3 regions of the Mesorhizobium sp. M0618 genome follow, and region 3 is predicted to be linked to each of the others. Evidence: predicted binding sites of a transcription regulator. Region 3 holds the regulator's gene; each other region holds the start of a gene.
The links. Region 3 encodes LexA, which represses DNA repair genes until DNA is damaged. Its sites were predicted from a motif close to TGTTCNNNNTGTGTTCNG; they were not measured.
Positions count from the first base shown of each region.

Region 1: a site for LexA is predicted at 1,865-1,882, ahead of NKJ04_RS09180 (ATP-dependent helicase). Genes of this name have one in related genera too.
Region 2: a site for LexA is predicted at 1,890-1,907, ahead of NKJ04_RS28890 (single-stranded DNA-binding protein). Genes of this name have one in related genera too.

Region 1 covers NZ_JAMYQH010000006.1:123,552-126,829, reverse strand. Annotated here, with positions in the region: gene NKJ04_RS09180 (ATP-dependent helicase) at 1-1,825, opposite strand, end outside; gene NKJ04_RS09175 (glucose/quinate/shikimate family membrane-bound PQQ-dependent dehydrogenase) at 2,101-3,278, shown strand, end outside.
Region 2 covers NZ_JAMYQH010000036.1:50,539-53,816, forward strand. Annotated here, with positions in the region: gene NKJ04_RS28880 (MarC family protein) at 66-695, shown strand; gene NKJ04_RS28885 (OsmC family protein) at 723-1,148, opposite strand; gene NKJ04_RS28890 (single-stranded DNA-binding protein) at 1,268-1,789, opposite strand; gene NKJ04_RS28895 (ArsR/SmtB family transcription factor) at 2,016-2,330, shown strand; partial or broken gene NKJ04_RS28900 (SRPBCC family protein) at 2,355-2,813, shown strand; gene NKJ04_RS28905 (ATP-dependent Clp protease proteolytic subunit) at 2,838-3,278, shown strand, end outside.
Region 3 covers NZ_JAMYQH010000014.1:28,081-31,358, forward strand. Annotated here, with positions in the region: gene NKJ04_RS16365 (ComEC/Rec2 family competence protein) at 1-1,497, shown strand, start outside; gene lexA (transcriptional repressor LexA) at 1,491-2,231, opposite strand; gene kynU (kynureninase) at 2,643-3,278, opposite strand, start outside.

The sequences.
Region 1 (3,278 bases), on a different contig from region 3:
AGGAGCGCAGCGATTCGTACTCCTCCATCGAGCGGATCAGCTCTTTCAGGTTCTCCAGCCGGCCGGGCGCTTCGACCGAGCGGTCGTTCTTCCACATGTCGGTGTAGCCGCTCTCTTCGAGAATGGTCTCGGCGAGTTCGGTATGCGGCGTGGTTTCCAGCGCCTTCTGCCAGCGCTCGAAATTGGCCGCGACCTCGCGCAGTGCCGCGCGCGGCTTCGGTTTCAACTCGTCGCTTTCGGCGAGCTTGGCGGCGGCTTCCAGCATCGGGATGCGCAGCGCGCGCGCCGTGTCGTGGATCTGGCGGATGGTGGCTTCACCAAGGCCGCGCTTGGGCACATTGACGATGCGCTCGAAGGCTAGGTCGTCGGCGCCTTGGGCGACGACGCGGAAGAAGGCGAGCGCATCGCGGATTTCCATGCGCTCGTAGAAGCGGGGGCCGCCGATGACGCGGTAGTTGAGGCCGAGCGTGACGAAGCGGTCCTCGAACTCGCGCATCTGGAAGGAGGCGCGGACCAGGATCGCCATGTCGTTGAGATTGTGCTTTTGCCGCTGGTAGGTCTCGATCGTCTCGCCGACGGCGCGGGCTTCCTCCTCGGAATCCCAAGCGGCGTGGACATGCACCTTGCCGTCCTCCGGCTCGTTGCGGTCGGTGAACAGCGTCTTGCCGAAGCGGCCCTCATTGTGGGCGATGAGGTGGGAGGCCGCGCCAAGGATGTGCGCGGTCGAGCGGTAGTTGCGCTCCAGCCGGATGATGGTGGCGCCGGGAAAATCCTTGTCGAAGCGCAGGATGTTGTCGATCTCGGCGCCGCGCCAGCCATAGATGGATTGGTCGTCGTCGCCGACGCAGCATATATTCACGCTCACGGGCTGTTCCGCGCCTGCCGGCGCGGGCCCTCCGCGGGGGCCTCGCAACGGCTCGGACGGACGGTCGTCCTTGCGGCCTTCGGCCGATTGGAGATTAGTCGCCGAAGGCTTGCGCCCGGCATCCGGCCTTTGCGCCAGGAGCCGCAGCCACATGTACTGGGCGGTGTTGGTGTCCTGGTACTCGTCGACGAGGATGTATTTGAAGCGCTTATGGTATTCCTTGAGCACGTCCGGATTGGCGCGGAAAATGCGGATCGGGTGGCAGAGCAGGTCGCCGAAATCGCAGGCGTTCAGCGTCTTCAGCCGTTCCTGATAGGCCTTGTAGAGTTCGCGGCCCTTGCCGTTGGCGAAGGCGCGCGCATCGCCCTCGGCGATGTCGGCGGGGCCTTGCCCCTTGTTCTTCCAGCCGTCGATCATCTGGGCGAACTGCTTGGCCGGCCAGCGCTTGTCGTCCAGACCTTCGGCCTGGATCAGCTGCTTGATCAGCCGCACGACGTCGTCGGTGTCGAGGATGGTGAAGTCGGAGCGCAAACCGGCGAGTTCGGCATGGCGGCGAAGCAGCTTGACGCCAATCGAGTGGAAGGTGCCGAGCCATGGCATGCCCTCGACATTGCCTTCGCCGATCAGCACGCCGATGCGGATCTTCATCTCGCGCGCAGCCTTGTTGGTGAAGGTCACCGCCAGGATCTGCGACGGGAACGCCTTGCCGGTGGCGAGGATGTGAGCGATGCGCGTGGTGAGCACGCGGGTCTTGCCGGTGCCGGCTCCGGCCAGCACCAGAACCGGGCCTTCCGTGGTTTCCACCGCCAGCCTCTGCTCGGGGTTCAGCCCCTTGAGATAGTCGGGCGCGTTGTTGTGTCCGCTGCGGGCAGCCATGGCGCGCGCGGCGATGCCCGACGGGGCCGTGGGCCGCGCATTGGGTTCGTCGAAAAAGGGCATGTCTTCGGAAAAGCCGGACATTGCCCCGAATGTAGTGATTCGGTGGGGAAAGACCAGAACTGTCTACGTTTTGTTCCGCTAAAATGCCCGATTGCTGCCCCGCGCTCCCACTGCGGTCGATGTTATCCCAAATTGCTATGGATCATTACGGCTTGCGCTTGAGGCCCGTGCTTGACAGGCGGGACCGTCAGGAGAAAGTTGTGCTTCGGGCAGCGACGCAATGCCGGGTTGCCATGGCCGCGCCGTGAAGCGCAACAGTCGAAGCCGCGAAGCGCAACAGTCGAAGGAGTATCATCTTGGCTGTCACCATCACCTCCCTCATTCTTTTCCTCATCGGCCTGGCACTCGGCGGCGGCGGCATCCGCCTGGCGATGCTGGGCGGCAGCTGGTACTATGTCATTGCCGGCCTTGCCTTCCTGATCGCCGCCTGGCTGCTCTACCGGCGCAGGTCCACCGCACTGTGGCTCTACGCGGTGATCGTGCTCGGCACGCTGGCCTGGGCGGTCTGGGAAACCGGCTTCGATTGGTGGGAACTCGGGCCGCGCGGCGGCATCATCGTGCTTCTCGCTTTGTGGCTGCTGACGCCGTGGGCGAGGCGGGGTCTTGCCGGCCCTGACGGGCGCGCACCGCTGATCCTTGCCGTGCTGGCCTCGCTGGCCGTCGCCGGTTATTCGATGACATCGGACCCGAAGGACATTGCCGGTGAACTCGGCACCGACAAGGTGGTCGCCAACGCCAATCTCGGCAATGATGTGCCGGCCGGCGAGTGGCACTATTACGGCCGCACGCAGTTCGGCCAGCGCTATTCGCCGCTCGACCAGATCACGCCTGACAATGTCGCCAAGCTGCAGCCGGCGTGGACCTACCAGACCGGCGACGTGAAGGGTCCGGACGACGTCGGCGAGACCACCTATCAGGTGACGCCGCTGAAGATCGGCGACACGCTCTACATCTGCACGCCGCACAATTTCGCCATCGCCATCGACGCCGCGAGCGGCAAGGAGAAATGGCGCTTCGACCCCAAGATCAAGCTCGACAAGGACCGCCAGCACCAGACCTGCCGCGGCGTGGCCTATTATGCCGATGCGGCCATCACTGCCGGCCAGCCGTGTGCTGCCCGCGTCTACCTGCCGACCTCGGACGCGCGGCTGATCGCGCTCGATGCCGCCAACGGGCAGGTCTGCCCGGCTTTTGCCGAAGGCGGCACGCTGAACCTTCTGACCAACATGCCTTATCCGAAGTCGGGCTATTATTACTCGACCTCGGCACCGCTGATATCAGGCGGCAAGATCATCGTCGGCGGCGCGGTCAACGACAATTATTCGACGCAGGAGCCGTCCGGCGTCATCCGCGCCTACGACGCTGCCACCGGCGCGCTGGTGTGGAACTGGGATTCCGGCAATCCGGACCAGACGACGCCGCTGGCGGCCGGCCAGACCTATACCGCCAACTCGCCCAACATGTGGTCGACGCC
Region 2 (3,278 bases), on a different contig from region 3:
TCCCACCGACCGGGCTTTGCTCTACCAATATTCTGTCCGGGCACGGCCCGGCGGGAGGGTCAGAGATGCCGAGTTTCGACAGCCTGTTCAACGCCTTCGTCACCATTCTCGTGACCATCGATCCGCCTGGCCTGGCGCCACTGTTCCTGGCCGTAACGCGCGGCATGAACCGCGAGGAGCGCCAGCAGGTTTCCGTCCGTGCCTCGATCATCGGCTTCCTGGTGATGGCGCTGTTTGCGGTTGCCGGCGCATCGATCCTGTCGGTGTTCGGCATAACGTTGCCGGCCTTCCGCGTCGCCGGCGGTTTCCTGCTGTTCTTCATCGCCTTCGAGATGGTGTTCGAGCGCCGGCAGGACCGTAAGGAGAAGATCGGCGACGTCGCCATCACCAAGGACATGATCCACAACATCGCCGCCTTCCCGCTGGCGATCCCGCTGATCGCCGGCCCCGGCGCGATTTCGGCGACGGTGCTGCTTTCCGGTTCATTTCAGGGATTTGCCGCGCAGGCAGCCCTGGTCGGCATCATCTTCGTCTGCCTCGCCATCACCTATCTGGTGTTCGTGCTGTCGGAACGCATCGACCGCATCCTCGGCCAGACTGGTCGTTCGATCCTGACCCGGCTGCTTGGCGTCATCCTGGCGGCACTGGCCGTGCAATTCGTGGCCGATGGCATCAAGGCGCTGATGGCGGGGTAACGCGACGAGCTGCCGCCGAAGCCGGCCCTATTTCACCGTCGTGTCGATCACTTCGAAATCGTGGGTAATCGTCGCGGTCTTGGCCAGCATCGCAGACGCCGAGCAATATTTTTCGATCGAAAGGTCGATCGCGCGTTTCACCTTGTCGCTGGAGAGTGCCCTGCCCTTGACGACGAAATGCATATGGATGCGTGTAAAAACCCTGGGCTCGGTTTCGGCCCGGTCGGAGTCGAGTTCGACGACGCAGTCCTCGACCGCCTCGCGGCCTTTTTCGAGGATATGCACGACATCATAGGCCGAACAGCCACCGGTGCCGATCAGCACCAGCTCCATCGGGCTTGGACCCGGCGACTTGCCTTCCGATCCGTGCGCTGTTCCGAGCACGACCTTGTGACCGCTGCCGGATTCCCCGACGAAGGTGCGCTCCTCGACCCACTTTACGCGTGCTTTCACCCAACTCGTCCTTTCACCGTATTTCGTTGATCGGCCCGGTCAGCGTTCAATTCACAATGCAAAACCCCGAAAGTCCATGAATGACTCTCGGGGCACTGTGTCTGACATAACTGTTGCGATCAGAACGGGATTTCGTCATCCAATTCGCGCGACGAACCGCCACCGCCGCCGCTCTTGGCACCGCCACCGCCGCGATTGAAGCCTTCGCTCGGGCTGGACTGGCCGAAATCGGAACCACGGCTGCTGCCGCCACCGGTATAGCCGCCGACCTGACCGCCCTCGCCCTGTCCGCGTGCGTCGAGCATCTGCAGCTCACCGCGGAATTTCTGCAGCACGACTTCCGTCGTGTACTTGTCGGCACCGGTCTGGTCCTGCCATTTGCGCGTCTGCAACTGGCCCTCGACATAAACCTTCATGCCCTTCTTCAGATATTGCTCCGCCACCTTGGCGATGCCCTCATTGAAGATGACGACGTTGTGCCACTCGGTTTTTTCCTTGCGTTCGCCGGAATTCTTGTCGCGCCAGCTTTCCGATGTGGCGATGCGGATGTTGACGACCGGTTCACCCGAATTCAGGCGACGGATTTCGGGATCCGCGCCGAGATTGCCGACCAGAATGACCTTGTTGACGCTACCCGCCATGATATTTCTCCGCGCTCATCCGAAACAAATTTTTGTCGCAGCACCTTACAGGCTGCAGGCGATCGCCGCTTGCCATGGCTGCCTTTACCCACAAGGTTTTTGTTCCCTTTTCGTTCTTATCCGCATCGCTGCTTATTGTCAAGGAATGGCAGCAATGCCGAAGCCGATCATATGGGCTCGAAAAGACCGCTTGCCAAATCGATAAGTGTGCACTTATGCTTTTGGCATGATCGAAGCAGAGATTTTTCGCGCACTGGCCGACCCGACGCGCCGCGCCGTCTTTGAGCGGCTGGCCGCCGGCGAGATGAGCGTGTCGGAATTGCGCACCGGGATGACGGTGTCGCAGCCCGCGGTGTCGCAGCATCTGGCGGTGCTGCGTGGCGCCGGGCTGGTGGTCGAGCGGCGAGCCGGCCGCAACGCCTATTACCGCGCCGATCCGCAGGGGCTCGCCCCCTTGCTCTCCTGGGTCGAACGCTACCGGACCTTCTGGCCGGAACGCATCGAAAGGCTGAAGGCGGTTTTGAAGGACATGGATCAATGAAGAAGGCGGGATCAATACGAGGGCCAAAGCGACGCCGCGGATGCGCTCGAGTTCGAGTACGACCTTGCGGCGCCGCCGGAAAAGGTGTGGCGGGCCCTGACCGTGCCGGAGTTGCTGGCCGCCTGGATGATGCCGAACGACATCAGGCCGGAGACTGGCAGCCGTTTCGCCTTCGCCGGTCCGGATGCGCCGATCGAATGCGAAATCCTCGACGCCGAACCCGAGAAGCTGCTGCGCTATTCCTGGCGGGAGCAGCCGGCCGACGCAGCCAGGCAGGATCCGCTCGAAAGTACCGTCACCTTCACACTTGCCCGAACCGTTTCCGGCGGCACGCATCTGCGCATCGTCCATGACGGATTTGCCCGCAAGGCCATGCCTGCCATCGCCATGGCGGGCGCCGGCTGCCGGCTTTCGCTCGGTGCAAACAGGTCATCTAAGCCAATCGCCGCAAACACGCCTCGCCTCCTGCTTCGCGCGGCCTGAAAACAAAACGGACGGAGAGAGATAATGAGCGGTGTTGCCAGTCTGGTGCCGATGGTCATCGAGCAATCGAGCCGCGGCGAACGCGCCTTCGACATCTTTTCGCGGCTGCTGCGCGAGCGCATCATCTTCATCAACGGCGAGATCAACGACGACATTTCGGCGCTGGTCTGCGCGCAGCTTTTGTCGCTGGAATCGGACAATCCCGACAAGGAGATCTCGCTCTACATCAACTCGCCGGGCGGCGTGGTCACCAGCGGCTTCGCCATCTACGACACAATGCAATACATCAGCTGCCCGGTGTCGACCGTATGCATGGGGTTTGCCGCATCGATGGGCTCGTTCCTGCTGATGGCAGGCGCACCGGGGCGCCGGATCTCGCTGCCGAACGCCACCATCCTGCTGCACCAGCCGCTGGGCGGCTTCCAGGGCCAGGCCTCCGACATCCAGCGCCATGCCGAGCGCATC
Region 3 (3,278 bases):
GGCATTCCCGATGACATCAATGAGGCGATGCGACGTACCGGCATCTACCACATCATCTCCATTTCGGGACTGCACATGGCGCTGGTCGCAGGCACCATCATGGGTTTGCTGCGCGGCGCCTTCGCCTTGTCTCCCGACTTTTCCGCGCGTCGCCCGGTCAAGAAGTATGCCGCCGCCGCCGCACTGTTCTCGATCGCGGCCTATCTCATCATCTCGGGAGTCGTCGTTGCCGCCGAGCGCAGCTTCATCATGCTGGCGGTGATGCTGATTGCCGTGCTGTTCGATCGAGCAGCACTCACCATGCGCAATCTGGCGATCTCGGCGATCGCCGTCATCGTGGTGTCGCCGCATGAGGTGGTCGGCCCGAGTTTTCAGATGTCGTTCGCCGCGACCGCGGCTCTGGTCGGCGCCTATGCCGGCTGGGCCGATCACCGCGCGGGAAAAGCTAGACCGCCGCCGCCAAAGCGATCCATGCCAGGTTTCCTGACGCGAAAATTCCTGCTGGCGGCAACCGGCCTTGCCATGACCTCGATCATCGCCGGAAGCGCCACGACGCTGTTTGCCATCTGGCATTTTCAGCGTGTCTCGCCGCTTAGCCTGTTTGCCAACCTCGCGGTTATGCCGATCGTCACCGTCGTCATGTTCCTGGCCGTCGCCAGCGCGCTGCTGATGCCTTTCGGATTGGATTGGCCGGCTCTCTACCTGATGGGTAAGGGCCTGACGATGATGATCGCCATATCCGGCTGGATCTCCGAGCGTTCGCCTGTCGACGGGGTCGGGCTGATTTCGCAACAGTCGGTCCTGTTGGTGGCAATTGCTTTGGTCATCGCGACGATGGCGACAACTTGGCTGCGGCTCGCTGCCCTGCCATTCGCGCTGGCAGGCTTGCTGACCGTCTCGGATACGCGCACGCCGGATGTGCTGATCTCGGAAGACGCCCGGCTGGTGGCGTTGCCGATCGGTGGCGGCGAGCTTGCCGTCAGCCGGGAACGGCCGAACGAATTCACCGTCGACAACTGGAAACGCGCCCTGACATCAGAAACCATCGTCGTGCCAGAGGTGTTCGACAACAGCTATGGGCAATTCGATGTCGCGGATGCCGTTGATCTGCCGCTGGGATCGCCGTTCTATTGCTCCTCAGGCGTTTGCGTGGCCAGGCACATGTCCGGTGCGATCATTGCCTATGTCGAGGACCGCAAGGACACCTGGAAAGCCTGCGGCTTCGCCGAGCTGATCGTCATCAATGACGCCACCGCGTATGACGCCTGTCACAATCCGCTGGTTCTCGTCATCACCAAGCGGCAACTGGCTCGCAAAGGCAGTGCCGCGGTCTTCTTCGATCGCCAATCGGCGACCACGCCGGCGACGATCAGCTTCGCGGTGGACAGCCCATATCGGCCCTGGCACACGCAACGCAAATACTCTCGTGAGGCAAGGGGGCTGGCACCCTTCAAGAAACCGGAGAAGCCAGCGGCCAACCCGCAGCCGGCTCAGTAGCGGCGGATCAGGCCGACGAGCTTGCCTTGCACCTTGACCCTGTCCGGGCCGAAAATCCGTGTCTCGTAGGCTGGATTGGCGGCTTCGAGGGCAATCGAGGCGCCCTTGCGGCGGAACCGCTTCAGCGTCGCTTCCTCTTCGTCGACCAGCGCCACGATGATCTCGCCTGGCTGGGCGGTGTCGGCGTTGCGGATGATGACGGTGTCGCCATCGAAGATGCCGGCCTCGATCATCGAGTCACCCTTGACCTCCAGCGCATAGTGGGCGCCGCCCATGATCATATCCGGCGGCACCGAGATCGAATGCGTCTGATGCTGGATGGCATCGATCGGCACGCCGGCGGCGATGCGGCCCATCACCGGGATCGACACGGCGGAGACCGCATCGTCGTCATTGCCAGGCGAGGGCATCCGCGAAGGCGCCGGCTTGATCTGCCGGCCAAGGGCACCACCCTGACCGAGACTGCCCTGGATGACGCTTGGCGAAAACTTCTTTGCCGCGTTGAGACCGGGCGCGATCGAGTCCGGCAATCGCAGCACTTCCAGCGCGCGTGCCCGGTTGGGCAACCGGCGAATAAAGCCGCGCTCCTCAAGTGCGGTGATCAGCCGATGAATCCCGGATTTGGAAGCAAGGTCGAGCGCCTCCTTCATCTCGTCGAAGGATGGCGGAATGCCGCTCTCCTTCAGGCGTTCATGGATGAACATCAGCAGTTCATGTTGCTTGCGCGTCAGCATGGCGGCCCCCAGGTTACCTGAAACCAGAATCGAAAAACAAACCCAGAACAAACCCTATCTGTTCCAGTTGTGTTCTGCAACCGTTTAAAGTTTAATGAATTTGTTAAGGCTGCTGAAATTATTTGGCGCTTGCCAGCGGATCGCGATCAACAGGCGCTAGGCACGGCGATGCGCCTGTTCACATTGAAATTATTATGGTTAATGACCTGTGGCTCATCCTCGACCCAAGGCTTGGCATTATCAGTCTATCGACCTCCACAAAGGACGATATCAATCTTCGGGACGTTCGTTTGCCGTGAACGAAACGGAGCCAAAACGCCAACGTCTGTTGGCATTTGTGGCTGGAAATTCAGCCCTCCGTCATCTGCCAGGCAGTGAGGGCGGCGGCGGTGGATCGCGGGGATCGTTGCGTCAGGTAACGGCTTCCTTGACCGCGAAACGGCGGTCCTTCCATGCGCCCGTGCGCAGAATATCCTCCAGCACCTCAACCGCCAGCCACACATCCTTGTAGCCGACATAGAGCGGCGTGAAGCCGAAACGGATGGTCGATGGCGCACGAAAATCACCGATGACGCCGCGCTCGATCAGCGCCCGCATGATTTGATAGCCGTGATCGTGAAGGAACGACACCTGGCTGCCGCGCCTGGTCGCGTCGCGGGTGGTCTCCAGCGTGAGACCGTAGGCGCCGCACCTGGCTTCGACGAGCTGGATGAACAGTTCTGTCAACGCGACACTCTTCTTTCGCAATGCCGCCATGTCGACGTCATTCCAGATGGCAAGCGCGCCTTTGAGCGCCCGCATCGACAGGGTCGGCTGAGTGCCGCACAAAAAGCGGCGGATGCCGGTGCCGGCAACATAACCCCGTTCGAAGGCAAAGGGCCGCGCATGGCCCCACCAGCCGCTGAGCGGCTGGCTGATATCGCCGTGGTGGCGCTGCGCGGCATAGATGAAGGCCGGTGCGCCCGGACCGCCGTTGAGGTACTTGTAGGTGCAGCCGATGGCGAAATCGGCATTTGCGTGATCGAGCTCGACGGGCAGGGCGCCGGC